DNA from 2 places in the Paenibacillus sp. FSL R7-0333 genome. Region 1 is predicted to be linked to the other one. Evidence: predicted binding sites of a transcription regulator. Region 1 holds the regulator's gene; the other holds the start of a gene.

Evidence for each region. Region 1 encodes Rex, which represses fermentation and respiration genes when NADH is low (regulators of the CRP and FNR family bind a similar motif). Its sites were predicted from a motif close to TTGTGAAATATTTCACAA; they were not measured.
Region 2: the regulator Rex is predicted to act here: its motif matches at 9,787-9,804, upstream of qoxA (cytochrome aa3 quinol oxidase subunit II).

The regions. Positions count from the first base shown of each region.
Region 1 covers NZ_JBBOBZ010000001.1:4,482,614-4,498,105, forward strand. Annotated here, with positions in the region: gene MKY86_RS18915 (3-hydroxyacyl-CoA dehydrogenase family protein) at 1-248, opposite strand, end outside; gene MKY86_RS18920 (AAA family ATPase) at 381-1,883, opposite strand; gene MKY86_RS18925 (hypothetical protein) at 1,876-2,418, opposite strand; gene MKY86_RS18930 (aminoglycoside adenylyltransferase domain-containing protein) at 2,644-3,405, opposite strand; gene MKY86_RS18935 (cell wall elongation regulator TseB-like domain-containing protein) at 3,604-4,125, opposite strand; gene MKY86_RS18940 (amidohydrolase) at 4,155-5,456, opposite strand; gene MKY86_RS18945 (redox-sensing transcriptional repressor Rex) at 5,446-6,096, opposite strand; gene dinG (ATP-dependent DNA helicase DinG) at 6,235-9,096, opposite strand; gene MKY86_RS18955 (tetratricopeptide repeat protein) at 9,212-9,850, opposite strand; gene panD (aspartate 1-decarboxylase) at 9,965-10,348, opposite strand; gene panC (pantoate--beta-alanine ligase) at 10,341-11,231, opposite strand; gene panB (3-methyl-2-oxobutanoate hydroxymethyltransferase) at 11,233-12,099, opposite strand; gene MKY86_RS18975 (biotin--[acetyl-CoA-carboxylase] ligase) at 12,812-13,612, opposite strand; gene MKY86_RS18980 (CCA tRNA nucleotidyltransferase) at 13,605-15,089, opposite strand; gene bshA (N-acetyl-alpha-D-glucosaminyl L-malate synthase BshA) at 15,100-15,492, opposite strand, start outside.
Region 2 covers NZ_JBBOBZ010000001.1:764,797-780,288, reverse strand. Annotated here, with positions in the region: gene MKY86_RS03270 (YjjG family noncanonical pyrimidine nucleotidase) at 1-170, opposite strand, end outside; gene MKY86_RS03265 (MraY family glycosyltransferase) at 265-1,224, shown strand; gene MKY86_RS03260 (mismatch-specific DNA-glycosylase) at 1,836-2,357, opposite strand; gene MKY86_RS03255 (DUF6449 domain-containing protein) at 2,564-4,594, opposite strand; gene MKY86_RS03250 (ABC transporter ATP-binding protein) at 4,548-5,450, opposite strand; gene MKY86_RS03245 (GntR family transcriptional regulator) at 5,443-5,832, opposite strand; gene MKY86_RS03240 (hypothetical protein) at 6,109-6,543, opposite strand; gene MKY86_RS03235 (MFS transporter) at 6,550-7,551, opposite strand; gene MKY86_RS03230 (TetR/AcrR family transcriptional regulator) at 7,708-8,325, shown strand; gene MKY86_RS03225 (polysaccharide deacetylase family protein) at 8,417-9,571, opposite strand; gene qoxA (cytochrome aa3 quinol oxidase subunit II) at 10,071-11,087, shown strand; gene qoxB (cytochrome aa3 quinol oxidase subunit I) at 11,132-13,081, shown strand; gene qoxC (cytochrome aa3 quinol oxidase subunit III) at 13,078-13,674, shown strand; gene qoxD (cytochrome aa3 quinol oxidase subunit IV) at 13,676-13,969, shown strand; gene MKY86_RS03200 (TolB family protein) at 14,258-15,391, opposite strand.

The DNA of each region.
Region 1 (15,492 bases):
CAGGAGCTGAGTTCAGCGAAATGTGTAACCTTCTGGATACGGGACAGAATCAGCTTCTTCTCCGCCTGGGTAATTGCCCATTTCTCCAGCTGCTTGTCCAGACTGGTCTCGATCATTTCGTAGGAGTAGTTCAGTCTTTCAGCAGTTTTCTCCACCAGCATAACATCCAGGCCCTTGGCTGCCAGCATTTCGGCAATCCCTTGTCCCATTGTGCCTCCGCCGATGACACCGATCTTTTTAAAATTCATGTAAAAGTCTCCATCCTTTCAGGTATCTATACTTCTGTATTGTACCTTGTCTGTCGAAAAAAATAAGTAGCCCGACATATAATGATATCTTAGCATGTCTGAAAAGTAAAAAAAAATAACCGGCATAAAGAATTATGCCGGTAAAAGGACACTGTCACGAAATTGACAACGAAATTGCTCTCCGGAGAGAACTTCTTCCTTCATTAAAATGTCAAGGGAGTAATCAAATATATTTCTCTGCTGCTCCAGCAGGTCATTCGTGCGGATCATAAGTTCATCCAGTATCTTACTGTTTTCCTTCATTAATTCTTCAGTGGTAACCATTTGCAGATTCGCAATGCCGAGCGAGGTGAGCCCTGACTTCATCATGGTCTCGACGATATTCAGCGCCTGATCGAAGTCTCCACGGGAACCGGTACTGCGTCCGCCGTAATACATCTCTTCGGCAGCCGCTCCTCCCAGGGCAATCATGATCTGGTTCTCCAGGTAATCCTTCGTGTACAGATACTGCTCGGTCTGCGGATTATGCCGGACATACCCTAGAGCCTGACCGCGCGGGGTAAGTGTTACCTGGCTAACGCTTCCGGGGCGCAGCAGCTCAGCCATAATAGCATGTCCAAGCTCATGAATCGCTACCCGCTTCTTCTCTTCATGGTTGGTCTCACGGTCGGTCTTCTCACCCATCATGACCTTGTCGATCGCCATCGACAGATGACGCTGCTCTACCAGGGTCAGATTCTCACGCATCATGTAGATCGCGGCTTCGTTCATCACGCTCTCCAGCTGCGCACCCGAGAAGCCGTAAGCTTCTTCGGCGATTTTATCCAGATCCACGGTATCATGCAGCGGCTTGTTCTTGGCATGCAGGTCGAGAATCGACTTGCGGCCCTTCTTGTCAGGCATATCCACCTGAATATGGCGGTCAAAACGCCCCGGGCGAAGCAGCGCAGAATCAAGCATCTCCTTGCGGTTCGTTGCGGCTACCAGCAGGATGCGCGGGGTATCGTTGTTATAAATCCCGTCCATCTCCGTCAGCAGCTGATTGAGGGTCTGATCATATTCACGCTGCTGTCCGCCTTCTCGCTTCCCGCCGATGACGTCGATTTCATCAATGAAAATAATGGCGCTTTGCTTATTCTCCTTGAGTGCGCGTGTGCGGGCATCCTTGAACAAATCGCGTACGCGTCCCGCACCCACACCGACATACATCTCAACAAATTCACTACCCGAGGCAGCTACAAACACGGAGCCCGTATAATGCGCAGCAGCCTTAGCCATCAGCGTCTTTCCTGTTCCCGGAGGACCTGTAAGCAGAATTCCCTTAAGCGGGCGAATCCCGAACTTGCTGATTTCTTCATGCCGGATCAGGAAGTCCAGCGCTTCACGCAGCTCCTGCTTGGCATTGTCCTGTCCGCCGATCTCTTCAAAAGTCAGCTTGGAGGGGCCGTTCTTCTTGCGCTTCTTATCTGCACCTGCATTAACTGTCAGACCGCCACGGGCATGGGCAATGAACAGGAGCGCGGCAACCATACCCAGCGCTATGATTACGGGGAAGATATTGATCCCCACAAAAGCCATAAAAATCAGCATGACCGGAACGAATCCGGCTAAAACCTCTTTCCAGTACTTAGGCATTGTTCCACACTCCCATCTTGGCTGCTGCACGCGGCAGAATGATAAATTTGCTCTCAGTGCCGTTGCTCAGGCTTACATACACATTATTGTCATCAATCTCTGTGGTAGCTGTAACCCCGCTGTACTTGCTGTCCTGCTCCTTAAGTCCATCCAGCTTCGCTGGTATCAATGTATACTTCCGGCTCTCCATCGCTTCTGCTACAGAGAACATCGCTTTATCCCAGTACTCATCCAGCAGCTCGCTCGGCTTCTGCTCCACATCCAGCTTCAGGGTCCGTCCGTCAATAGCAGTGCTGCCTTCTCTTGATACATACTGCACCAGTTCACGTAATTTCGTGCCCGGCTGCAAATCCAGTTTCAAAGTGACCTCATTGCGTTTAATAGTAATATGGGAATCCTTCACTCCCTCGTAGGATGATACCAGCTTCTGAAGCGGCTCCTGCACCGCGAACTGACGGTAAGAATACCAGCCACCAAACAATAATGCAGCAGACAGCAGAGACGTTAGCAGTACAGGCATAAGACGCAGTTTCAAGAAACGTCCTCCTCTCAAAAATGACCGAGCATAACTCTATAATAAAGACCATCCAGCGTGTCTAGCGCCCTTCCGAGACTGACATGCTCTTAAGCATGTCTTAGTACAAGTAGTAGTATATCATAGGTGTATATACGATTTTACATAAAGTTGTGAATATATTTAAAATTTTTGATACTAATTTCTGGATGTTTCATGCGCTTATCATTTTTACCCGGCCAATCTTCAGTTCGGAGTCCGCTGGATTTCAGCCATCATATATTCCGCAAAATCAGTTAATTCGCCCGGCTCATAGCCTTCGGCGTCCCCCGCACCGCTATATTCCTTCAGACACTGTCTAAGCAAGCCGTGATAGACTTCAGGCAACTGCTGCAGCCCCCACTCCCCGCCTTCCTTCTTGGAAGAAACATGACCTTCCTGCATATAATAGAGTATCCTGCATAGATTCAGTATGTAATACACCGGTGATTTCTTAATATTCTGCGGCGCATCATCGATATCCCTGATAATGGAATCCAGATAGTACCTGTTGTCTACCGGCGCAAAGGCCTCGCGGATCGGCTCCCCGTACAAGATAAACCCGCGATGGTAGACTACTGCAAAATGCGCCGCCAGATCAGCATCCTCAAAGCCGCCGCACAGATAATTCTCATCAGTTCTGTACCGCTCTAAATGTGCTTCCGAAAAGTGAAATTCAAAAGGCGTAGGATACACAAAATTTCGCAGGTATGTCTTAAGGACGATGGATAGTTCAATTCCGCGCTTATTCGGCAGACTGTCATGATAACCTACAATACGCCTGGCAAGTCTATGACTGACCTCTGCGGGCAGCTTGTCATGTACGACGATCAGCAGATCGATATCGCTGGTATCGGGGTGAAAACAGCCCATCGCCAGTGAGCCATGCACGTAAATTCCCGACAGATTCTCCCCCAGCTCCTCCTTGAACAGATCCACCGCCTGATACAAATAGGACAAAATTTCCATATTATCAATTCCCCCTGTCTAAAATTCCGTCTCCTGTGGCTGATCTAATATACATGAATGGTATTGCAACCCGTATATACTCTCAAGCCCATGAACGGCTCTAACCTGTTCTTTACTCTTATGGATACACCAAAAAAAGCGGGAGCACAGTATCACTGTATCTCCCACTTCTCCTATAATCCAAGCCTGGCCGTCCGCTTAACGGTTCGGCAGACTGTACCCCTCACCGATGGCGCTGCCATCCTTGAAGCGGTAAAAGTTATAATAGAATCGCCCGTCTTTTTTGTAAAATAGCTGCCAGGCATATTCCCCGTTGTATACACCGGGCAGCAGCCGTTCGATCGTAATGTCCGGCAGCTGAGCGGCTATGATTCCGCGCATTTTCTCTTCTGAGGTGCCATTGCTCAGTTCCTCAGCATACAGGTCGTTGTCGCCTCCGGCAGGCTTGCCCTCCAAGGTGAAACGGACCCACACCATCAGCTCGGTCCCAGCTTCATTTTTACCGGTCAGCACCCAGTAGATCTCATTCTCATTCCAGACAGATTTCTGGGCCTTGGTTACCTCTGTTAGTCCGGCACGCGCCCGGGCCAGCTCCTTGGCCTCACTCCGCTCGTTCCACTGGTCCTTCATAATGTAGGCATAGAACTGGCTTAGTCCGAACAGAAGGAGCAGCACCACGGTAATCCCCAGCCAGATCCATTTTCTCCTCTTCTTCTTCACCACGCTGCTTCCTTTCCCGTTCCCCTGAATTACCGTTTAAGCAGGCTCTCGAACGTCTCCTGTGCTTTGCGGCGGATGGCTTCTTCATCAAGTGTCAGGCATTGTCCATGCTTCACAACCTGCTGGCCGTTCACCCATACATGCTCTACATCCTTGGCACTTGCCGAATATACGGCATGGGAGAGCAGATCGGTATGCGGCAGCAGATGAGGCTGGTCAATATCAAGTGCGATGAAGTCGGCCTTCATTCCTGCTGCAAGCCGGCCTACCCCGCTTAGGAAAATAGACTGCGCCCCGTACTCCGTAGCCATCAGAAGCGCCTCAGGAGCCGGTACCGCTGTAGGATCACCGCTTACGCCCTTGTGGATCAGAGCCGCCAGCCTCATCTCTTCGAACATATCCAGATTGTTGTTGCTTGCCGCACCGTCTGTACCCAGGGAGACCTTAATCCCGGCTCTCAGCAGTTCAGGAACACGGGCAACCCCGCTGGCCAGCTTCAGGTTACTGCCGGGGTTATGCGACACGCCAACGTTATGGCGGGCCAGAATCCCGATCTCTTCATCGTTCAGATGAACCCCGTGGGCAATGAGCGAAGGACGGGTGAACATTCCGAGCTTCTCCAGATGTGCGACCGGACGCAGGCCGTAGTCGGCCACGTTCTGTTCCACTTCATGGCGCGTCTCGGACATATGGGTGTGCATTGGCAGGTCTAGATCATGGGCAGCCTGCACAAACTTCATGAAAAACTCTGGAGGACAGGTGTACGGGGCGTGCGGTGAGAGCATGGTCGTAATTCTGCCGTCAGCCTTGCCGTGCCAGTTACGGGCAAAAGCAATCGCCTCAGCGAGCTTCGCTTGCTGTACCTCTTCCGGGCACAGCCCAATTACGCCGCGCATCAACACAGCACGAATACCAGACTGCTCGGTCACTTCCGCTACCCGGTCCATATGATCATACATATCGAGGAAGGTGGTTGTGCCGCCCTTCAGCATCTCCAGCACGGACAACGAGGTTCCCCAATATACATCATCACCAGTGAATTTCTCTTCCATCGGCCACATCTTCTCCTGCAGCCAAGACTGAAGCACCATATCGTCGCCGTATCCGCGCAGCAGTGACATTGCAGTATGACCATGGGTATTGACCAGACCAGGCATGAACAGCAGACGGCTGCCGTCTACGACCTGTGCGCCATCCTCCACTACCGGCTCAGCTTCACCTATGTAAGTAATCAAATCATTCTCCAGGGTCATGTACCCGCTCAGTACCGGCTTGTCACTGCCCGGAACCAGGAAGTGCCCATTCTTGATTATCGTGATCTTACTGCTCATCTTCAGCCTCATCCTTTCCATCATGCAAATAATAGGCCAAGCTCTGCAGATCTGTGGTGAAATCTGCGGCATGAATCCGGATATTGGCAGGCGTCTTGAGAATAACCGGTGCGAAGTTCAGAATCGCTTCGATACCGGAATCCACAAGAATATCAGCTACGTTCTGGGCTTCACTGTCGGGCACGGTAATAATCCCGATCCGGATGCCCTGCGAACGGATTGTACTGCTTAGCTCCTCCATCGGCTGCACAACCAGCGAGTTGATCTGCTGGCCCACCTTCGGCGGGTAGGCATCGAAGATGGCAGTAATCTTCATCGTATCCTTCAAGTAAGCGTTGTAGTTAGACAAGGCATGACCGAGGTTACCGGCTCCAACCAGTGCAACATTAATTTGCTGGTCAAGCTTCAGGATATGGCGGATCTTCTCAATCAGATAAGATACATCATAGCCGATGCCTTTCCTGCCAAAATCGCCGAAATAAGCCAAATCCTTACGGATCTGGGCGGGATTTAGGTCAAGCTTCTGGCCCAGCTCCTGAGAAGAGACTGTGGAGATTTCACGTTTTTGGAGATCGTTCAGGAAACGCAGGTACACTGGGAGCCTGCGCACGACGGCCTCCGATATTTTATCCGATTTCATGTATTCTCCTCCTTAAAAGTTGTGTTAGACCCGTACAATTATAGCAACCGTGCCCCGCCGCCTGCCGGAGTGGCAGGGCAGGCGGGAACGGATCTTCAGGTTAATCATGACTTATTAATAATAGCAATAGCAGAAGAATTAGGAAACCCCGCCGTCATCCAGCCATTCGGCAATTCTCGGGACCATCTGCTCGGTGAGCATATGCTCCATCTTGGGACCGGGGAGCGAGTACAGGAAGTACTTTCCATAATGCGATTCAATGACTCTGGTATCGTACACAATTACGATGCCCCGGTCCTGCGCCGTGCGGACCAGCCGCCCGAAGCCCTGCTTGAAGCGGATGACGGCCTGCGGCACGGACAGCTTCATGAACGGATTCTTCTTCTGTGCCTGAAGCAGCTCCGACTTCGCTTCTGCCAGCGGGTGATTTGGCGGCTGGAACGGCAGTCTGACAATCGCCAGGCAGGTCAATGCTTCTCCCGGGATATCCACCCCTTCCCAGAAGCTGCTGGTACCCAGCAAGACCGAAGCCGGGCTGTCCTGGAAGCGGCGGATCAGCTTGCTCCGGCTGCCGCCTTCCACACCTTGTCCGAGTACCGCGATATCCTGTGAGGCAAGTGCCTCCTTCAGCGGTTCATACACCTGGCGCAGCATCTTGTAGGAGGTAAACAGCACCAGCATCCGTCCCCGTGTTGTTACAGCTGTCTCGGCAAGGGAGTGCACGAGGGTGTCCACAAAGCGGGCATCCCCAATACTCCCCTTGACGCTCGGGAAGTCCCGGGGAATGACCAGGAGAGCCTGCTCACGATACTTGAATGGCGACGGAAGCAGTGCAGTCATCAGACGCCGCTGCTCTGCAGCTTCGCCAAGACCCAGGTTATCAATCATAAACTGGAAGGATTTATCCACGGATAAGGTGGCCGAGGTCAGGATAATGCTCTTCTTCTTATCGAAGAACAGCTCCCTGAGCTGGGTGCTGACATCTACGGGAACAGCATACATTTGCAGCGACTTGCCCTTATAATTGCCGCTTCCCTCCAGCCAATACACGATGTTCTCATCGTTCAGACTCATGAAGAAGCGGATCTGCTCTCTAATGGATGCCAGATCCTTGAATAACCCACCGATATCAGTCACAAGACTGTCTGAGGAGGATTGGCTGTCCGTGTCACGCATTTCACTGAGCATTTTGTCGCCCTTGCGGATGATATCGCTCAGACTGAGGTTCAGTGTATTCTCAAGGGCAGCCAGCTCCTCCCAATCCTTCGGCTTCTTGCCCGGCTGCAGGCGTGCCACCAGCTGGCCTGCTTCACCGGCCCCGGCATCGCTGCGCTCGGGCAGCAGGCTGAAGAGCCGGTCGCTGAGCGCATCCCAGGACTCCTTCACCGTCAGCAGATCGGGATAGATCCGGTCGATCACGCCGCTCCATTCGGAGGCCTGCTCACTGCCCGAAGACTGCAGACTCTGGCGGAGGGCAGGCAGCTGCCCGCTCCGGCTATCCTTATAGAGACGGGTGAGGGTATGGGCGAATGTGAAATATTTCATCTGCATGCCAAGATGCTTGCCGGCAATATCCTCCAGATGATGGGCTTCATCAATCACAAGATGGTCGTACGCCGGAAGAAGCTGATGCCCGGCTTTGACATCTGCGAACAGCTTGGAGTGATTGGTGACCACCACATCGGAGATCCCGGCTTCATGCTTGGCCCGGTGGTAATAGCATTTGCGGAACCAGGGACATGCGCGTCCCAGGCAGGAGTCGGTATCACTGGCTACCGTCTCCCAGAAATCGCCGCCCCGTCCGCTTAAGTTAAGCTCCTCATCATCGCCGGTCGTCGTCTGGGTCAGCCAAACGAGCATTTGCGCAGCGGTGAGCGCTTCTTCCCTTGGACTCGTAAAGTCCTTTTTGTTCATTCTATGTTCGAACTTGCGCAGACACAAATAGTGCCCTCTTCCCTTAAAGATGGAGGCCTTGAACGGGAACGGCACAACGCTGGTTAAGAGCGGAATATCCCGCTCCCGCAGCTGGTCCTGAAGGTTAATGGTATGCGTGCTGACCATCACCTTCTGATCACTTTTCACACTATGGTAGATAGCCGGAAGCAGATAACCCAGCGATTTACCGGTGCCTGTTCCCGCTTCAATCAGTAGATGCTTGTCCTGCTCAAGCGCTGTAATGACCTCATGGATCATCAGCTCCTGGGCTTCCCGGCTCTCATACTGGGGAAGAACAGCCTTCAGCCGCTTGGTTACCTCATCCATATATTCTTCAAAGGTAATATTCTCCAGCGGATTGACGCTTCCATCCTCCCGTGGCGTAGCCAGCTCTGCCCAGTCCCCCACAGCCAGCGCAAGCTGGCGGTAGAAGCTCAGCTCACCTTCCGGCTGAAAGGTCTCCATCTCCCGCTCCCGCAGCAGACCGTCGAAATACCAGGCCAGATCACTGTCTTCGTCCGCGAACAGCTCATTCAGCCGCTGAATCGTCAAGAGCGGCAGACTCTGCAGCTCTTCCAGACATTTGAGCAGCACAATAGCCGTGGCAAGCGCATCACTGTCCGCCTGATGGGGACGGTCATGCGTAATGCCGAAGTGGCTGCTTACCGCGCCAAGCTGATAGGTGCTCAGTGAGGGAAAGCATATTTTGAGAAAATCGATCGTATCCAGAATCCGCCCCTGAAACGGCAGGTAGCCGCAGCGGTCCAGCGCATTCTGCAAAAAATGAAAATCAAACGCGACATTGTGTCCGACGAGGACGACATCATCCAGCAGCGGCACCAGCTCCATCATCATCTCATCGAGCTCCGGCGCATCCTGTACGTCGCTGTCTGTAATTCCGGTCAGGCCCGTAATAAAAGGAGGAATGGGCGCTCCGGGCTTGACATAGGAACCATACACCCGGGAGATCGTCCCGTCTTCTTCTATAATGGCAAGGCCAACCTGGATGATCTCTCCCACAGATTGGGTTCCCGTAGTTTCAAAATCAAGCACGGCAAATTTCATTATAAGTTCTATTCCCTTTCACTTGAGACTCTTTATCAGCATAACAGAAGTTACGAAAAAAGGCGATGCACACCCCGGGAAACGGGGCGCATCGCCTAAAGAAACCGAGGATAAATTATAAAAGCGAAACCAGCTGATGGCCAAACTCCAGCTTCCCGCCCCGTCTGCGGCATACCTCCAGATTCACATTCGGCTCCGGCAGATCCGGGTCATGCAGCAGCGACAGGCTGAATAGCTCACTGGCCTCATTGAAGCGTTCCTGAGAAGCCCGGATACAGCCCAGCGCATTATAGATCATCGCCTTCAGCTTCTCCTCACGGATCAGGCCCAGCATGTGATTCAGATGTCCCCAGGCGGTATCGCCTTCTCCCTCCTGCAGATAAGCCATGGCCAGATACAGGCGGGCAGCGAGGCTGTCCGGATACTTAGCCGTAACCTCCCTGAACTGTTCAATGCATTTGCGGTACATCAGCAGCTTGTAATAGCCCTGGCCTCTGACAAAAGCATCCATCCCAAGCTCGGGCGCTTCCTCTTCCGGCAGCTCCTCTGGCTGAACCTGGAAATCCGCCTGTTCCCGGAACTCGCTCAGCTTCTCGGCGAAGACCAGCCATTCATCCATTACATTATCACTGATTCGGTGGAGCATATTATACTTGGATAAAAGATCGCTTCGGCGGGCACCCTCCGCAGTAGGATAGTCGGCTTTGATCTCCTGGAGCATCTTGTTCATCTCAGCAAATAAATGTTGAAACACCGGACATCCCACCCTTACTGATAATGAAGTCAGCTTAAGCTTGCCTTACTTCATTATCAGCAAGTACAGGGGTCTTCATCCCTGCCATTGATTACATGGCTCAAAGCTCAGAATTCAGGCAATCGTCGCGTGAATCTCATGATCCGCCAGCTTCACCGGCTTGTTGCCCGCATCAACGAACACTACAGTCGGCTTGTGCGCCGCCAGCTCCTCGGAGGACATGACAGCGTAGGATATAATAATCACTGTATCGCCAGGCTGTACCAAACGCGCCGCCGCCCCGTTCAGACAAATGACGCCGCTGCCGCGCGGACCTGGAATGACATAAGTCTCCAGACGGGAACCGTTATTATTATCCACGATCTGCACCTTCTCGTTCTCCAGCAGGTCTGCAGCTTCCATCAGATCTTCATCAATGGTAATGCTGCCCACATAATTGAGATTGGCTTCAGTGACCGTTGCCCGGTGGATTTTGGATTTCATCATATGTCTAAACAAGAGCGTGTGCCTCCTTAGGAATAAATACATTATTGTCAATCAGACGGGTTCTGCCGAACTTCACGGCCAGAGCCATTATAACCTCTCCGCCCGCATCCGTCAGCCTGCTGCCGCCTTCCAGCTCTTCCAGATCAGGGAAGGTTAGAATCTCCGCATAATCAATGACCGCAAGCGGCGATTCAGCAATGACCGAGACCAGCAGAGCCCGTGCTTCATCTACGGTACGAATGCTGCCCTCTTCCATAGCCTGGCGCACCTCGCGCAGGGAACGAGACAATACCAGCGCCTGTCTGCGCTCCTCGCTGCTCAGATAGACATTGCGGGAGCTAAGCGCCAGCCCATCTTCCTCGCGCACAATGGGACAGGCGATAATGTCCACGTTCATGTTAAGGTCAGACACCATCCGGCGGAGAACCGCTACCTGCTGGGCATCCTTCAGTCCGAAGAAGGCGTAATCCGGCTGCACGATATGAAACAGCTTGCTGACCACAGTAGTTACTCCGTCAAAATGTCCCGGACGCGAAGCACCGCAGAGCTGCGACGTAAGCGAGGAGACCGATACGCCTGTACGGATCGGCTGCGGATACATCTCTTCTACACTGGGGATGAACACCAGGTCCGCACCTTCACGTTCAGCCAGCGCCAGATCACGCTGCTCATCCCGCGGATAAGAAGCAAAGTCCTCATTCGGGCCAAATTGCAGCGGATTGACAAAAATACTCATCACCACCGTGCCGCTCTTCTCCCCTGCCTTACGCAGCAGACTGGCATGTCCTTCATGCAAATATCCCATGGTAGGCACAAAGCCAACAGGGCCATGGCCCCCTTGACGCATATATTCGAGCGCTTCGCGCAGTTCAGCAATCGTTCGGATCACTCTCATTTTATTTCACTCCTTTGCCGGCATTGCCGTATAAAGATTCCAAAACGGTCTCGTCCGCGCGAAACACATGCTCTTCCGCAGGGAACGAGCGGTCCTTCACTTCTTGAACGTAGCTGGTGATGCCTTCACGAATTAGAGTGCCTACATCGGCGTAGGTTTTGACGAACTTTTTCTCCCGGTAAGGTGAGGCATACCGCAGGACATCATGGAACACCAGAACCTGTCCGTCACAGTAACGCCCGGCACCGATGCCGATGGTCGGTATGCTGACAGCCTTGGAGATGGCTTCTGCCACTTCCTCCGTAACCAGCTCCAGTACAATGCCGAATGCCCCGGCTGCTTCCAGTGCCTTCGCTTCGTCCATCAGCCGCTGCGCATCCTTGGCATCCTTCCCCTGAATCCGGTAGCCGCCGATCATATTGACCGACTGCGGGGTCAGGCCGATATGGCCGAGCACCGGAACTCCGGCTGCTACTACAGCCGACACTGCGGAGCAGATCTCAAGACCGCCTTCCATTTTGACCGCATGGGCCTGGCCTTCCTGCATCAGTCTTCGCACACCGCGCAAGGTCTCATCCACACTTCCGTGGTAGGTCATGAACGGCATATCAGCCACTATAAAAGTATTAGGCGCCCCGCGCTTCACCGACCGGGTATGGTAGACCATATCCTCTATGGTAACCGGCAGCGTGGTGTCATAACCAAGCACGACATTTCCCAGGGAATCACCGACCAGAATCAGGTCGATTCCGGCTTCTTCCGCCAGCAGGGCTGAAGGGTAGTCATAAGCGGTCAGCATGCTCAGGGGCACCCCGTCCGTTTTCATTTTTTTCATCTTGATAATATTCAGTGCGTGTTTGTCTGCCATTGCTCTCATTCCCCTTTTCCATAAAATACGCGGTATCCGCGCAAACAAAAAAACCCTTTAGCATGGTCCGCTAAAAAGGTCCGAAGGGCAAAAAAGAGTCACTCGCGATCGTCCCTTCTGTCTCGGTCCTTACGGCTCAGAGCAGAATCCAACGTAACCGTTACATCCAGTTATGAAGGTACATCCGGTAAATAGGTGTCCTGTTAAAAGATACAATTGCGTGAGTACAGCTCGCCATGCGATGCCGCCTCATGAGGACAGTATACCAAAAAAACACAAAAATAAACACCTCAAGTCGAAACAGCTTTACCGTCCTTATAAAGGACGGTACCGTTTCAGCGAGAAATAGAAGGATAAGTTATCGTGTGAAACAGATATTTCTTATATTTTAAAATATGACATGTCTTGAAGTAGCTGATGGTGTAAGTGGATGGTGTTAACTGTATTTTGTGCAACTAAAGTGAAGGATATTTAAGCTGGGAGGGATTTAATTGCAGTATGTACCATTAAATACCCTTTAATTCTGAAAAAGGCGGAATTTTCCATATTTTAATTGTACAAAATACATCTATCCCCGCCATTATAAAAATTTCGCTGCTTTTAAGTGTACCAAATACAATTAAACCAATTGTAGTTCTATTTACAGTGTTAGGCAGCTATGAGATCCTATGGGACTTTACTATTGTAACTTAATGGCGGCAGCTTCTGCCGCCTAGATCATCTCGATTTCACCTGAAAGTACGCTCACGACCTCACCGGATTCGTTACGTAACAGGAGTCCGCCGTTATCGCTCAGTCCGACAGCAGTGGCTTCGGTGCGGCCTTGGGGAGTATTCACGTATACCTGACGCCCCAGTGTCACCGACATTGACTCCCACAGCTCCTTTACAGGCTGGAAGCCTTGCTGCAGATAGACCCGGTACAAATATTCGAATTCCTTCAGCACGGCTTCCGCAAGCCTTGTGCGGTCTACAGGAATGCCCCCGCCTTCGATCAGCAGCGATGTACCGATCCCGCGCAGCTCCTCCGGGTAGTCTTCCTCCGTCAAATTTGCAGCGATGCCGATACCGGCGATGCAATAATGCAGCCCGCCTTCACGAAGCGAGGATTCCAGCAGAATTCCGCAGATTTTGCGGCCGCCGGCCAGCAGGTCATTCGGCCACTTGATGCCGGCCGGCACCCCGGTAACCTCACGGATGGCTGTGCAGACAGCCACTCCGGCGAGCAGCGTCAGCTGCGGAGTCAAGGCCAGCGGCAGATCTGGACGCAGCACCAGGCTCATCCAGATTCCTTTGCCGTGGGGGGAGTGCCATTTACGGCCCATCCGCCCACGCCCGCCGGTCTGCGCTTCGGCCATGACCGTTGTTCCCTCCGGGGCGCCGCCTTCGGCGAGTATTTTGGCTTGCTCCTGTGTGGAACCGACAGTATCCAGCCGCTGAATTCCCTTGGCCCAGCGGGGAACGAACGCCTCCCGCTTCAACACGCCGGAATGCTGCGCATGACCGCTATTCATTTCTATCCATCCTTTGCGCTGCTTGCAGCAGTAATTGGTTGTCATTGGCAAGGTCACCTGCCGCGACAGCCAGAAGAAGCTGGTTCAGCAATACGCCCAGCCACGGGCCGGGACGCTTCTCCAGCGCCGCTGTCACCTCATGGCCGCTCACCGCCAGCTCAGCGAGAATACGGATCGGCATCTCTGCGGTCCAGGACCGCAGGAGGCTGGTGGTGACAGAGGGGATGGAGCTTGCCATTGTAGGCGCGTCAGGGACAGCTGCCGATGTGGCGGGTGCGACTGGAGCCGTGGTGGCAGGGACGCCTGACGATCTGGCGGGTGCGCCAGCATCTGCGGCAGGGACGTCCTCCGCCGTGGCGGGTGCGACTGCGGCTGTGACAGGGACGTCTGCGGCCGGGACGCGCGCACCTGCGCTAACAGCGGACGCGGCGTCAGCCCCCGCCGCCTCAAGCAGCGTCAGCCACCCTTCGGCGGCTGACTGGCCATGGCCCAGCACGGCGGCGATCCACCGCCGCCGCAGCCGCTCCCCGGCGCCGGAAGCCTCCGGCCGCGCCGAGGACAATGCCGCGTCCCAGGCTTCGCGGACGCGGAGCACGGCGACGACGCCAGTGCGCGTCGCCCCCGGGAACGTCCATGCCCGCAGGAGCTCATCGGCGGAAGCCGCCGACGATCCCAGGGCATGCAGCAGGAGCGCCCAGCGCAGGCGGGCGCTCTCCAGGTTCCCGAGACCGGCGAGGCGGGCGGCGGCAGCCGCCAGGTCCCGGCCGGTCCAGGGGAACGGCGCTTTGCCGCGCGGCAGCAGGCCGCTGCGCAGCAGGAGCCCCAGCCCGCGCTGCGGGTGCGGGCCTTCCAGGATGCGCTCCACCTCGGCGCGCACCCGCTCCACAGCAATATGCGCCAGCTTGTCACGCTGGCGCAGCAGACCGCGCCAGGTATTCTTCGCAATCGCGAAATCCAGCACGGAAGCAAAACGTACGCAGCGCAGCATCCGCAGCGCATCCTCCTCGAAGCGTTCCTCCGCTTCGCCTACACAGCGGATCACGCGGAGCTTGAGATCCCGCTCCCCCCCGAAAGGGTCAATCCGCCCGCCGTCAAGTCCGCAGCAGATGGCGTTGATCGTGAAGTCACGGCGGCGGAGATCCTCCCGCACATCCCTGACGAATACGACATGCTCCGGACGCCGGTGATCGGCATAGCCGCTCTCCGTCCGGTAGGTCGTAACTTCCAGGCTGTAGCCTTCCTGCAGCACAGTGATCGTGCCATGCGCCAGTCCGGTAGGGACGCAGCGCGGAAACAGGGCCATCACCTCCTCCGGCAGTGCGGAGGTAGTGATGTCTATATCATGCACCGGACGGCCCAGCAGCTCATCACGCAGGCAGCCGCCGACGAAATAAGCTTCATGGCCGCCTGCCACTAGTCCTGCAACAACAGTCCCGGCGGCTTCAGCCATGCCGGGTGATGCCATTCTCCATTCCATATCGTACTCCTTACCCCAGAATCGGGTCTAATCCGGATACCTTGCGCCCGAGCACACGGTAATAGATATCTTCATATTGATTGGTGATCATATCTCTGCTGAAATCATTGCAGGACCGCTCCAGGCATGCGCGCCGGAAGCTCTCAGCCATCGCCTCATCCGAGAGCAGCCGGACGGCATATTCTGCCATCGATTCCGTATCGCCGACTGGCGCAAGGAATCCGGTCTTGCCATGCTGAATCAGCTCCGGAATCCCACCGGCCTGCGAGCCAATGGTCGGAACGCCGCAGGCCATCGCTTCCAGGGCGACCAGCCCGAAGCTCTCCTTCTCAGAAGGCAGCAGCAGCAGGTCCGCCAGCGAGATCACCTGGGCAATCTCGTCCTGCTTACCCAGGAAACGGAC
Region 2 (15,492 bases), 3.7 Mb from region 1:
TCGAAATCCTTCCATAAGGCATGGTTAATCTCCTGGTAGCTGGCCGCATACTCCTGCGCGCCTGTCGGCAGCCCGAAGTGGGCAAAGGCATGGCTCAAGGCGTGGTTCTCGGCCATTCCATAATCGAACAGTGTATCATCAGCATCAAATAGGATACATTCGTATTTCATCTTTTCCTCCATCTCGCTTATGTAGTTCGACAACATACATCCTTCTGCGATATAATCTGGGATAGGCCTTAAAAAAATCAACGGGGTGATTGTCATTTTATACGGTTTAGCTTTTCTCGTGTCATTTTTTATCGTTTATCTGCTGATTCCTCCTCTGGGCAGGCTCGCTTTCCGGCTGGATTTCGTGGACAGGCCGAGGGAAGATGTTGAACGCAAAATCCATAGGGAACCCATCCCGCTAACGGCAAGCTATGCCATATTCGTAGGTTTTTTCATTACATATCTGCTCTTCGCACGTGAATTCACCCTGGAGACGCTCGCCCTGTTCATTGGCGGTGTGCTTCTGCTGACTATAGGAACCATCGATGACTGGTACAAAACCAAAGGCAAGGATTTCCCAGCCCTGCCCAAATTCATCGTACAGATTGCCGCCGCCGTTCTGGTGTTCTTTTCGGGCAATGCGTTTACCGGCTTCATTAATCCGTTCTCAGGTGATTATATCTCACTGCCGTTCATTTTGCAGTTCCTGCTGACGATCATCTGGATCTTCGGCGTCACTACGGTCATTAATTTCTCGGACGGTATGGACGGTCTGGCCGGCGGACTTACAGCGATCTCAGCAGTAACCCTATTCGTAGTCGCACTTACGATGGGCCAATCTACTTCTGCCTACATGGCAATTTCGCTGATCGGGGTTACGCTGGCGTACTTGCGCTTCAACAAGGCTCCGGCCAAAATCTTCATGGGCGATGCCGGCGCCACCTTCCTCGGCTTCATTCTGGCAGTGATTGCGCTGGACGGCGCCTTCAAGCAGGCCACGGTGTTGTCGCTGTTCATTCCGATTCTCGCGCTGGGCGTACCGATCTTCGACAATATTTTTGTCGTCATCCGGCGCTTCCTGAAGGGACAAGCCATCTATCAGGCGGACGCCACTCAGGTTCATTACCGTCTGCTCAAGGCTGGTCTGAACCAGAGACAGGTGGTCGGCGTGCTTTATCTGGCCAGCATTTGCCTCTCCCTGTCGTCCATCATCCTGCTGCTGATCCAGACGTAGGCAGGCCGCTATTTATTAAAAGGGCTGTTCCCAAAAGTCATGAAATGGCTGATTGGGGCAGCCTTTTTAGTATGGGTTTTTCGAGCAGGATCAGCGTGGGCGCTGCCTGATTACATGGGAGAACCTTTTACTTTTGAGCAGGATCAACGCGGGCACTCGGGTGGACGCTCCGCGAACGGAACGTTGTTCCACATGAAGTGGTTGCTCGGACTTTTACTTTTGAGCAGGATCAACGCGGGCGCTCGGGTGGACGCTCCGCGAACGGAACGTTGCTACAATCGCTGTTGTCTCCAGATTTTATTTATTTCCCTAATCGGTAAAAATCCGGAGACAAAGGCGACCGCTATCGCTTTTCCGCATTCGTTCCGTCCTCTCCGCTGTTTAAGCGGGATGCGATTTAAAACCACAAACCCGATACTACACACCCTTTCGCCCTCGCGTCAGCTCATGCGTTAGGTTTTTCGCATACATTCGGGCCACACGCCTGCGCGCCAGCAAATGTATGCTGTTTTTCGCATACATTGGGACCACGTGCCGTTCACCAGCAAATTGTATTCGGTTTCCCGCATACATTGGGCCAGTTACCCATGTATAAGATCCCAGGCCTGGCTTCACGGCTCCTGCTCCTCCGTGAAGTCACGCAGCTGCGAGTAGATTCCGATGATTTCTGGCATCGGCATGCGGACCAGACCGCTGGATGACGGGGCGACGAACTCGCGGACTCCGTCCACCACGGGAGCAATACCTTCCTGGAAGCCCCAGGCGGCTGTAGTTCTGCGGCTGAACTCTGTATATACGCCCTTGCCGACAAAACAGGCAATCTCCGGGCGGTATTCCTCCAGCTTGGCCCGCAGAAGCTCGCGGCCCTTGGCATACTCCTCGCGGGTGATATCTTCAGCGCCTACGGTGGGGCGGGCAACGATGTTGGTGAAGCCATATCCCAGCTTCAGCAGCTCCCCGTCCTCGGTAGCCTCGTATAACCGCGGCGTCAGCCCGGACTTATGCAGTATGCGCCAGAAATTATTGCGCGGATTGGCATAATGATGACCCAGCTCGCCCGAGCGGATGCTGGGGTTGAACCCTATGAATACAATCTGGAGTCCGTGATCCAGATGATCCCGTACCTCTTCCATGTTCGTTTCCTCCTTACACTGTCCGCATTATTTTGCAGACCCTAATCTAATATACCCATGCTATGTGCTCAGGTACACCAGAAGCAGCAACAGAAGCAATAGCACAACAACAGCTTCCCCTTCAACAAAGAAATCCCCCGCACAGGATATACATCCGTTAACGGGGGAAATCAAGACTGCCTGGTTACTGTAACAGAACAAACTGACTAAGGAAGAAGGGCCTTAAGCGCCGGTGCCACATCTTGCTCATTCAGCGAAATGTAGTTCACCGTCCCTTCCTTATACTCGATCTTCACTACATATCTGCCCTCTTCGCGGGTGAAATCGCGCCGGTGCTCCAGAATACTATCAATCAGAGTCTTATCTGTAACCACCGCTGACCGCTTCTCGCTGCGGGCTAACTCCATATGAGCGTCGGGATTGTACATCAAACCCTGAGGGATTGCACTCTGGTGTATATCCCTGAACATCTCGGCGGACAAAACATCTGCTGCGGTAAGCTTGATTTTACCGGCATAGCCCTTCTGTTCCAGCCAAGCGGTCATCTCCTTGAAGGAAGGAAGCCATTCATACGTATAGAATAGCTGATAATCGGTCGAATCCGGCTTGTAGACCAGATTAATAGATGCTCTCGCCCGTTGATCAGAGACCTCATCTTCATAGGACATATTAAGAATTTCCCGTTTCAGAATTTCGTTGAACTCCTGTACATCCTGCGGGTCAGAAATACTTATGACCTTGTTCAAATTGCTTAGCCTGAAGCTCTCTACGTTCTCGTCCATCCGGGACAGAAGATACCGGTCACGTTTGTATTCCGCATGCTCCATGACCGCCTTCAGCTCCGGCTCAAAGCCCGCTGCCGGAATAATGTAGGTCCGCATCAGCTTCCGCCCGCTCTCCAGCCGGTAAACCAGCGTGAAACGCTTGCTCTCGCGATAATCATACCGACGGGTATTACGCTGCTGGTCCGGCTTCGAAGCTACAACAGCATGATGCAAGGCGGTTACAGCCTCGATGTATTTCCGGTCTGCGGAGAATATCTCATCCTCCCGTTCCTCCCGGGTAGTGATTCCTTGCGGATTCCGGGTTAATTCCCCGTAATTCCCTCCGGCAAATACTTCGGTTACTTTATCATTTCGCGGAACCCGGTTCTCATAACCCGTTAATTCGGACACGGGAACATAGAGCAGAAGGCCCAGCAGTACACCGTACACCGCAAACTCCAGCGGCATTCTGCGTGTCAGAATATGCCAGGTTTTGCGGAGAATCATTTCAACTACGATATAGCCGATCATCCCTCCGGCAATGGCGCTGCCGATAATCCAGCCGGGCTGCTGCCTGATGCTGCCGAAGTAGCTGCTCGCCAGCAGCATACTGCAGAGCATTACACCGCCTTTGAACAGCGGATTGAAGTAGGTGAAGGCCATCGCCTGACTGGCTTTTTCGCTGTGGCGCTTACGGTACAGCACGAATGACAATACCATGAACACAGCAGACAAGAGGATATAGCTCCATAACTCTTTATTACTAAGAGGCTCATAGGAGATATTCATAATACGCAGTAACGGCGCCCAGTTCATCAGGGTCCCCCACAAGCTTTGCCCTTCCGGATACCCGTACAAATATCTGTTCAAGTGCATGTCGGTAAATTGCAGCATGGCTGCCGGAAGAATTAACAGAATGAAGACCACTATTCCCTGCAGAATGGTCTGTCCTGTGCAAATACCTACAAAGATAGTAAAGACATACAGAAACAGCGTCAGCACACTGATAACCAGGCACCACTCCCAGATATCCGCGCCTTGATAGATATACATATTGCCGTCCAGCGGGCGGACGATAGCTGTAACCGCAGCCGTAAGCCAGACCGGCACAAGCAGCAGGATCAATCCGCTTACCGTATGGGAAGCCAGCAGGTGCGAGCGGCGCAGCGGGAGGCTGTGCCACAGATCCGAAGGCATTTTGGACTGCAGATAACGGAACAGGAACAATCCGGCCACAACCGGAAAAGCGATAAGGAACGGTGCGATATCGGCACCACCGATATTGAACAGATTGTCTACTGTATTTGGCTCCGCAAGCGGATTGCTCTCCATGAACATCTCCAGCGGAAGCACAATCAACAGGACCAATGTATATAATATTCCGATCCAGCCATGCTGGCGCAGGTTCTGGCGGATAATGCTGCTGTTAAAGAATAATCGGCTGCGCGTCATAACCGGCATCCCCCATTTCATAAATAAAGATTTCCTCCAGCGTCAGCGGCAGCAGATCAAATACATAGGGCTCGTAGACATGAAAAGCCTGGCTGATCCGCTCTCGGTCCCCTTTTACAATATACAAGCTGACACTTCCCCGCTGCTCCCGGTGGAGAATCTGCAGCTTGGCATCCAGTGCGGCCGCATGGCGTTCGTCGCGGAAAGCCACCTGAATCTTGTGCGTGTCCGCCTTCAGATCATCCAGATCCTTCTCGACCAGCATCCGGCCCTCATGCATAATGCCGACATGGTCGCATAAATCCTCAATCTCCCGCAGGTTATGCGAGGAGATCAGCACCGTCAGCTCCCGCTCGGCGACCTCCTGGAACAGGAGATTCTTGATCTGGCGGCGCATCACCGGGTCCAGCCCGTCGATGGGCTCGTCCATGATCAGCACATCCGGCTTGCAGCTGAGGGCCAGCCAGACAGCAGCCTGGCGCTGCATCCCCTTGGAGAAACGGCTGAGCTTGCGCCGGGTGTCCAGCCGGAACATCGTCCCAAGCTCCTCGTACCTCTTCTGGCTCCAGCCCGGATATATAGAACGGTAGAATGCCGCCATACTCTTAAGGGTTGCCTGCGCGAAGAAATACGGACTATCCGGCATGAAGATCATTCTGCGCTTCACCTCCGGCGACTCATACACCGGCTGCCCGTCTAGCTTGACACTCCCCGCCTCAGGACGATAAATACCGGCGAGCGTCTTCAGCAGCGTTGTTTTGCCCGCCCCATTCGATCCCAGCAATCCGTAAATAGCACCTTTATGTACAGTCAGCGAGATGTTATCAACAGCCTTTTCCTCCTGAAAAATCTTGCTGACTCCGCGAATCTCAATCATGGCTGTTCTCCTCTCTTCTCTTATCCAACGCCTGGCGGTACAGCGCACTCATTTCACTTTCCGTAAAACCAAGGTATACCGCCTCTGCCATCAGACGCAGCAGCTCTTCCTTCAGCTCCGTCCGTTTGCTCTCATTCTGCCCCTGCTGCAGCGGGGCCACGAAATTACCTTTGCCCTGCTGTGAATAGATGTACCCTTCCCGCTCCAGCTCCCTGTAAGCCTTCTGGATCGTATTCGGGTTCACTGTGAGCTGCGAGGATAAAGCCCTCACCGAGGGCAGCTGTTCATCCGCCCGCAGAATACCATGCATAATCATCTCTTTGACCTTGTCGGTGAGCTGCTCATAGATCGGCTTGCGGCTGCGCACATCCAGTTCGAACATGACAGTCCTCCCTTCTTCGGATCTATGATCCGACTGATCAACTGTGTTAACTGTACTACTATTATTAATACAGTTGAGCATTAATGTCAATCATTAACTTTTACTTTGTCTAGTTTCAGCGTGTCACGCAAATAAGCCCCCATCTATCTTTTGGACAGATCGGAGCTACGGTTCTTTCATTCACCCCAAAGGACGGGACGATATCAATATCCACACTTCGTTCGAAGAGGTCTTCACTACGCGCAACTGAACGGGCAAACGATTGGAAGCACTATTCTATTGACTATTTCTGCTCCGCCGCTGTCTGCGTTCATCGCTGAACAGGGCAGCGCCTATACCCGGGAGCAGCAGGTAGCCTGCGAACTTATAGGTCTGACTGAACGCATCCACAGCCGCCTGCTGCTGTCTTATTACCCCGGCCCCCGCCTCTGTGCCTGCGGAATTCGCCGCGCTCAGCTCCCGGGTTGTATTGTGCTGGAGCACAGTGACGATGATGGCCACACCGAGCACACTTCCCAGCGCCTTCGCCATATTCGTCACCCCCGAGGCGATGCCGACCTTGTCTTCAGGAACAACCCGGATCGCTGATGACATCACAGGAGCCATTGAGAGCCCCACGCCGAAGCCGGTCAGTGCAAGCCGTAGCATCACCGCACCCAGCGTAGAATCAGCCTCAAGCCCGCTCATGGAATAGGTGGCAGCGCCAATCATCACCATTCACGCTGCGGCGAACAGACTGCTGCCATATTTCGCAGATAGCGGCCCGGATACAGCCGAGCTGGCGATGGAGCCTAAGGCCATGGTTGAGAGGACAAGCCCTGCCTTCAGCTCCGATACCCCCATCACCCGGGTCAGGTAAAAGGAGGTCAACAGCGAAATATTCATCAGCGCCGCCCCCAGCACGATCATCGATACCGAGGTACTGTTGAAGGCTCTGATCTTCAGCAGGGACAGAGGCAGCATCGGTTCTTTCCCCTTATACTGCGTAAGAAAAAAGACCACCAGAAAGAGCAGGTCCGCAGCCGTCAGACCCAGGAACGGGCGCGAGCTCCAGCCGTAATCCTGCACTTTAATCAGAGCATATGTAATGCAGAACATCCCTCCCGTTATCCCCAGGATTCCGCCGTAATCTATGGACCGCCCTGCTGAATCATCCCGTGATTCCTGAATGAATATAACGGTCAGCCCTATGCTCAGCAGCCCAAGCGGTACGTTCACAAAAAAAATCCACTCCCAGCTCAGCTTCTGTGTCAATATTCCGCCAAGCGCCGGACCGCTTGCAGCAGCCACTCCCGAGACGGCCCCCCATATGCCTATAATCAGTCCGTGCATTTCTTTGGGAAAGGTGGTGGTGCTCAGCGGAATCGTAACCGGCACAATAACGGCTCCCGCCAAGCCTTGAATAACCCTGAACAGAATCAGCATGCCAAGGGAAGTGGAGAGTCCAGCCAGCAGGGAACTCAGTGTGAACAGCCCCACTCCAATGAGAAACACCTTCTTCCGTCCGAATTGGTCGGCCAGACGCGAGGCAGTCAGGATGAATACGGCAAATGCCAGGTTATAGCCGTTCATCACCCAGGATACCTGCGACACACTTCCCCCGAACTGGCGGGTCATCTCCGGCAGGGCAATATTAATAATGGTCGTATCCAGCAGCGCCATGAAAAAGCCCAGCACAATCGCCGTAAAGGATAAAGCTCTGCGCATTCCAATCCCCATCTTGATCATCTCCTGAAATATGAAATAGAGTTCATATTCAGATTATATGAACCAAAGTTCATATTTGTCAATTTAAAAAATGAACTTTGGTTCAACTTTTATTGACAGCACAAAACCGCTCCACTACAATCTGTACTATAAGGGGGATCTTACGATATGGGTGAAACAGAGGACAAAATTAGAACTCCGCAGCAGGAGCGCAGTATACGAACCAAGGAAGCCATTATCCGGGCCGCGATGAAGCTATTCTCGGACAAGGGCTTCTATCAGACGAATACCAAGGAGATTGCAGCAGCCGCCGGGGTCTCTACCGGGAGCTTCTACTCCTATTTTGTGGATAAAAGAGCCGTATTCATTGAAGTGCTCCACAAATACGGGGATGAGCTGCTCGCCAGAATCGATGATTCAATGTCAGAAATTAATTTCAATACGATTGAACGTACGGACCTGATCCTGCATCTGATAGACACGCTTCTGCTCTCGCATAAGGCTTTTATCGGATATCATAAGGATCTAAGCATTATGTATCACAGCGATGAGGCCATCAAGCAGTTGATGGATGCCCAGTACGAGACCGGCCGACTCAAAACGCTTACCTATCTCCAGATGGGGCAGGACGAGCTGAAGACCCGGGATACGGAGGCAGCTTCGATCATTGTGTTTGAGTCTGTGAGCGCTATTGTCGACTTCATCTCCTTCTCACCGCAGCGGGTCACTGTGGACCGGCTGAAGTCAGAGCTGGTTCATATGCTGGTGCAATATCTGTACAAGTAACAGCAGTGTTTTCTTTATAGATTCTCGCCAAAAAAAAGAGCAAGCCCGCAGGTTACCCTGCAGCTTGCTCTTCTCTATTAACCCTTACGGATCAGCGTTTATCCTTCCAGAAATTGAGCGGCTCCATATCCTTCGTAATGAGCTTGAAGGTATAACCTTCCTTCTTCAGCTTCTCCAGAATACGCGGCAGCACCTTGAGTGTAGCCTTCTGGTCATGCATCAGAATGACCGGATTGGTCTTGGACGCCTTCAGCTTGTTCACCTGATCCATCACGGTGTTATAGATTCTGTCGCTGTTCTGTTTGTATTTCCAGTCATAGGAATCCACGTTCCAGTCCCAGAGATGATATCCCTGCGTCAGGACTTTATCGCGGAAGGACTTGGTGAAATACGGCTTACTTCCATATGGCGTACGAATCAAGGTGGTGCTGGCTCCCGTCAGCTTCTTCAGTGTCGCATTGGCCCCCGACATCTCGGCAAGCGCCGCTGCCGGCGAAGCATAGAACTTCTCCTGGCGGTGGGTCACGCCATGCAGCGCTAAGCCATGGCCTTCTTTCGCAGTCCGCTTCACCTGGGCGGGATGCTGATTCATGTTGTTCCCCAGCATGAAGAAGGTTGCCTGTACGTCATATTTACGGAGGATGTCCAGCAGGTCGCCAGTCGTGGCTGACGGGCCATCGTCGAAGGTCAGGTATACGGTCCGGCCCGGCTTGCCCGGCTCAGTTGGTGTAACCGGAGTCGCTGGATTCGTTGGAGCTACCGGAGCCTCCGGCTTCAGCTCGGCAGCATATTTATCGGTGAAGGCTGCATCGGTAAGCTGCGCCGAGCCGTCCTTCACACGAAGTAAATATTTATCTCCCGCATAGGAAATGCTATACCCGAGGTAACCGCTGAGCTTCAGCGGAGCCATGAGTTTGCCGTCCTGTACGAAAGTGCTCATAGGCACGGCAGTCCCATCCTTCAGCACCGCACCTCCGTCCTTGCTCAGCAGGGTAAGCGAACCTGTCCCGCCGGCTACATGAATCCCGTCCGTCAGGCCGGTAAGGGTCCATTTCAGCTCATCCGCAAGCGCGCGCAGCGGAACATAATAGGTGCCTTTTACGGATACAGCTTCAACCTTGCTTAATTTATCGTTGACTCCGAGTTTAAGAATAGTGCTTTCACCTTTAGCGTTAGCCGGGACCTGCACAAGCCCCATAATTAGGAATAAAGACATGAATAAAAGCAGAATTTTCTTGATGCGCACAGCAGCAGTCTCCAATCTATGTATATTTGTCTATCACTTTATCATATATACTTTCAACGTAATTTGAGAGATTGTAACCGCAAGCTAAGAAATTGTTACTCTTATGCAATGATAAATGAGGGTTCGCCATTATTTTCAGAAAGCACGCAATTCTCGTCGAATGCTGTCACAGCAGGCGTTACACGGTTAAATCAGCGGTTTTTGGCACAGAATAATTGTGACAAATTTAATAACAATATCGGAATTTTGAACAAAAATTGAACAACCTTAAAATTAGCTAAAGTGCGCCACTACAGTGATCTTTATCATACCCTTAGGGAGTTGTAACAATTTGATCACACATATTTAACTTGTTCGCCATTTTTAAGGTCTATTTTATATAATTATACAAAATATGTATTTTGCATTATGGGTAAGTAGTTCTTACTATAGATACAGATCAATGTACTTCCGTTAATGAACGGCGAATGAAAAGTAGTATTGAAGGAAGGAGTTCTATATGAAAAAAAAGGGACCGTTATACGCTCTGTTTCTAAGCCTGATCCTTCTCCTGCCGGGATGCAGCTCAATCGCTGTTCTGAACCCGAAGGGGCCGTCTGCCAGAACGTTATCTGACACCATTATCCTCTCAATTATTGTAATGCTTGGTGTTCTGGCAGTTGTCTACATCCTATACATCTTTGTATTGGTGAAATACCGTGCGAAGAAGAGTAATGAGGGTTACATTCCAAAGCACGAGGAAGGCAATGTAGTCCTTGAGGCGATCTGGATTATTATCCCGATCATTATCGTAGCCTTCCTGTCTGTTGTAACCGTCAAGACGACAAACGAAGTGGAGAATGTGGCTGCGGATTATAAAGATCAGACTCCGCTGGTCATCTATGCGTCCTCCTCCAACTGGAAATGGCATTTCAGTTATCCGGAAGAAGGCATTGAAACAGTTAACTACGTGAATATGCCGGTACACCGTGCAGTTGAATTCAGAATGTACTCATTCGGCACCATTACCAGTCTTTGGATTCCACAGCTTGCCGGTCAAAAGTACGCCATGAGCGACATGCTGACAACGCTTCACCTCTCCGCTGATACGGAAGGCTCTTATATCGGAAAGAATGCTAACTTCAGCGGTAAAGGCTTCGCCCACATGGAATTCGAAGCACTTGTCCTGAGTAACAAAGGTTACGAGGACTGGGTGAAGGAAGTGAAGGAAACTGCACCTAAGCTGACTGAGGAAGAATTCAAAGGCCTGCTGGCCACGGATTACCTCGGACGCAAAACGTATTCCTCCACCCATCTGGAGTTCAGCCCTCCTCCGGGAAATCACGGAGATCATATGAGCGGCGGCGGCAAAGAGATGGATATGGACAACGGCAATCCGGAGCATCAGGATAACAAGGAGATTCATCCGTCTCCCGAACCGTCCAGCGGAACGGAATTCGACAGCAAGCCTGATCCGGAAGTCGATCAGCCGCTGCCAAGCTCCCCTGTCGATGAAAGCACACATGAAGGACACTAGCTCTCTGAAGAGCTTAATGCAACACACTGAAAGGAGCTACCCTAATGGATTTGGACAAATTTAAGGTTCACGGCGAACCCTTGATATACGGGGCCATGATCAGTATTGCACTGGCAACCATCGGGATTCTCGTAGGGCTTACCTATTTCAAGAAATGGGGCTATCTGTGGCGCGAATGGCTGACCACGGTTGACCACAAAAAAATCGGGATCATGTACATCCTCGCGGCGCTGCTGATGCTGTTCCGCGGCGGTGTAGATGCGATGATGATGCGTCTGCAGACGGCTGCGCCGGAAATGAAATTCCTCGATGCGCAGCATTACAATGAGGTCTTCACCACCCATGGTCTGATCATGATTCTCTTCATGGCCATGCCTTTTATCATCGGTCTGATGAACGTAATCATTCCGCTGCAGATCGGCGCACGGGACGTTGCCTTCCCGCGGCTGAACGCCGTCAGCTTCTGGCTCTTCTTCATGGGCGCCATGCTGCTGAACATTTCCTTCGTCATCGGCGGCTCGCCGGATGCGGGCTGGTCAGCCTACTTCCCGCTGGCGAGTCTTGAATTCAGCCCGACCGTAGGGAACAACTATTACTCTCTGGCCCTGCAAATATCTGGTATCGGTACGCTGATCACAGGGGTTAACTTTATCGTAACGATTCTCAAAATGCGCGCACCAGGCATGACGCTGATGAAGATGCCGATGTTCACCTGGTCCGTACTTATCACCAACGTTATCATTGTCTTCGCCTTCCCGGTTCTTACCGTAGCGCTGGCGATGATGATGTTCGACCGCCTCTTCGGCTCCCAGTTCTTCACGATGGCCAACGGCGGGATGGATATGCTCTGGGCCAACCTGTTCTGGGTCTGGGGACATCCGGAGGTCTATATCGTTATCCTTCCGGCCTTCGGTATTTATAGTGAGATTATCGCCACCTTCTCGAAGAAGAACCTGTACGGCTATACCTCCATGGTATTCAGCATGCTGATCATCTCGCTCCTGTCCTTCCTTGTATGGGCGCACCATTTCTATACAATGGGTCAAGGTGCCATGGTCAACAGCTTCTTCTCAATCACAACGATGGCCATAGCAGTACCTACCGGGGTCAAAATATTCAACTGGCTATTCACCCTGCGAAAGGGCAGGATTACCTTCACGACCCCGATGCTGTACACACTGGCCTTTATCCCGATCTTTACGATCGGCGGGGTAACGGGCGTCATGCTGGCAATGGCCAGCGCCGATTACCAGTATCACAACACGATGTTCCTGGTAGCGCATTTCCACTACGTGCTGATTCCGGGTGCCGTGTTCGCCGTCATCGCCGGCTTCCACTATTGGTTCCCGAAAGTGTTCGGCTTCCGCCTGAACGAACGGCTGGGCAAGCATGCCTTCTGGTGGATCATCATTTCCTTTAACGTAACCTTCTTCCCAATGTTCTTCCTGGGACTGATGGGAATGACACGCCGTCTGTATACTTACTCTAAGGAATCAGGCTTTGGTCCGCTCAATATGCTGAGCTTCGTCGGGGCCGTCGGACTCGCGATCGGCTTCGTGATCCTGGTCTACAATATTTACTGGAGTACCCGCTACATGCCGAGAGATACAACCAACGATCCTTGGGATGGCCGGACGCTCGAATGGGCGACACACAGCCCGATCCCGCTCTACAACTTTGCGATTGTGCCTAAGGTTGAGACGCGCGATGCTCTATGGTCTGCGAAGCACGAGAATATTCCATTGTATACAGACACTAAATACACCAAGATTCATATGCCAAGCAATACCGGCAAACCGTTCATATTGGGTGTAGTCTTCTTCTTCCTAGGCTTCTTCCTGGTCTTCAGCATGTGGATTCCGGCGATCGTCTCAGGGATTGGAATTCTGGTCGTACTGGCCTTCATGTCCTTCGATAAGGACCAGGGCTACTACATTCCTGTAGAAGAGATTGCAGCTACAGAAAAGAAACTGATGCGGGGTGAGACTGTATGAAAATAGATGCGTCCAAGCCGCTCGAATATTCAACGGAAGAGAACAGTAACAAGATCTTCGGCTTCTGGGTCTTTCTCGGAGCCGAGATCCCTCTCTTCGCTACGCTGTTCACTGTATATTTCGTAATGGTTAACCGCTATGCCAGCGGACCAAGCGGCAGCGAGCTGTTCGAGATCGGCCCGGTGCTGATGGAGACCTTCCTCCTGCTGTCGAGCTCCTTCACCATCGGTCTGGCTGTCCATGCCATGCGGCACGGCTACAAGAAAGCCATGATGGTCTTCATGGCGATTACGCTGGTGATGGGTCTGGCTTTTGTCGGTATTGAAATCGACGAGTTCTTCACTTATGTACATGAAGGAGCTACGCTGCAGACCAGCGGCTTCCTCTCCAGTCTGTTCATACTACTGGGAACGCATGGTCTTCACGTCAGCTTCGGTCTGCTGTGGGGAATTGGCATTATGATTCAACTGTGGAAGCGCGGCATTACTCCCGCTACCGCCAACAAAACGTTCATCTTCTCCTTGTTCTGGCACTTCTTAGACGTGGTCTGGATCTTTATCTTCAGCTTCGTCTACCTGAAAGGACTGATGTGACATGATGAAGCAACTATTCCCTATTAAGCATGTGATGGGTTATGTAGCCTCTCTGGTCCTCTCTGCCGCTGCACTGATTGTAATTTACGGAGACCTGTCCTCCAGTGCCAATATGGTGGTGCTGCTGGTTACGGCGCTGATCCAGGCCTCCTTGCAGCTGTTTGTGTTCATGCACATCGGAGAATCGGCCGATTCCAAAAAAGAACTGTATATCAACATCGCATACGCCATGTTCGTGGCTCTGGTCACCATCTTCGGCACCCTGTTCATCTTCGTATGGGGCTGGTATGCTTAGAACTTAGTTCTATCTAGTTATAAAAAAAGTGGTCCGTACCGGTGAGTCTACCGGATACGGACCGCTTTTTTTGGATTTTAAAGCTTGCCATCATGATGATGTAGTCGTAACTGCAGGGAATGTTTGAACTTCCGGCCGCTGTTATGTTTGAATTTCCTGATTATAAACCGCTGGCTGCGGTAGAAATCCAAACATAAAGGCGGACGCTAACGCTCCTCCAGTTTCAAACTTCCCTTCCGTCACTTCCACCTGGCATGGTCTGTTCAAGTTCAAAATCTACAAGATCCTTTAATACTTTAACTGGACTATACTGCTGCTGCTTCCGCTGTCATCCCGCTCTGTATACGCAAGCTGCTTGCCCGAGGGGCTCCATGAGGTGGTCATCGTCCCGTTGCTCTCCGCAATCTGGACGGACTTGTCAGAAGTCAGATCGTAGACATATAAGGTATGATTCGTTATACCATTCTCCTCAAGAGTTACACTATAGGCAATCAGCCGCTGATCCGGGGACCAGGAGACGGCCCCAAGCTCGGTGCCTTCCACCAGGGTCCGCGGATTCTTACCGTCTGTGCCGCTGAGCAGCAGCGACTGGGTCGTCTCCTTATATTGCAGGATCAGCATTTGTTCTTCGTCAGGTGAAGGGATTACGCTGCTGGTACCCGGAATATTCAGGTCAGCCTTCGCCTTAGTATTCAGGTCCAGGGTGTGCAGCGAGTCCTTCGAATTACTGGTGTAATAGATCTTATCCTTGATTTGTCTTACAACAATCAGACCTTCCCCGCCTAGTCCCTCCACCGGGGCAATCTTCATTGAGGTAGCCGTCGCTGTGTAAGCACCGCCGCTGTATGCAGGACCCACTACCGTATCCTTATCCGCCCAATCGGCCCCCATTGCTCCGGCAATGGTATCGCCCTTAATGGTGAACGTCTTCTTGGACCCCAGGTCCATTACATTGTAGACTGGATCACCCAGGGAGAATTCACTATAGAGCAGAAACAACTGATCGGCGGACAGCTTGGCATCCCCCAGCATCATGTTCGCCTTCTCTGTAATCAATTCGTATTCGCCGGTATCCAGATGGAAGAAATACAGGCTCTGCGGATAGGAACCCTTCAGCTCTCCCGAGCTGATCGGTCCCAGCTTATCGTTCTGCTTGGACACGACAACGGTTCTATCGTCCTTCCAGTCGGAGATTGCTATTTTCTCATACTGTTTACTTTCCCCTACCGTTACCCCAGCAGCTTCAGCAGGTGCCGGTGTAACCTTTGGCCCTTCCGTAGGCTGGGCAGAAGCTTCTACAGGAGCCGCTGTTGGCTGTGGGCTGGGGCTAACCGCCGGAGCACTAGCCTGATTCGAGCTACAAGCTGCAAGTGTCATTAACAAGGCTGGAACTATCACCAGCTTCCATGTTCGAGTGTTCATTATAGAGACCGCCTCCTTGAGATTAATAATAATACGTTCAAAAGCCCGGCTCCGCCGAAGATGCCCGGGAATCTCCAGGGTTCCTCGGCCGAATCGGGCCG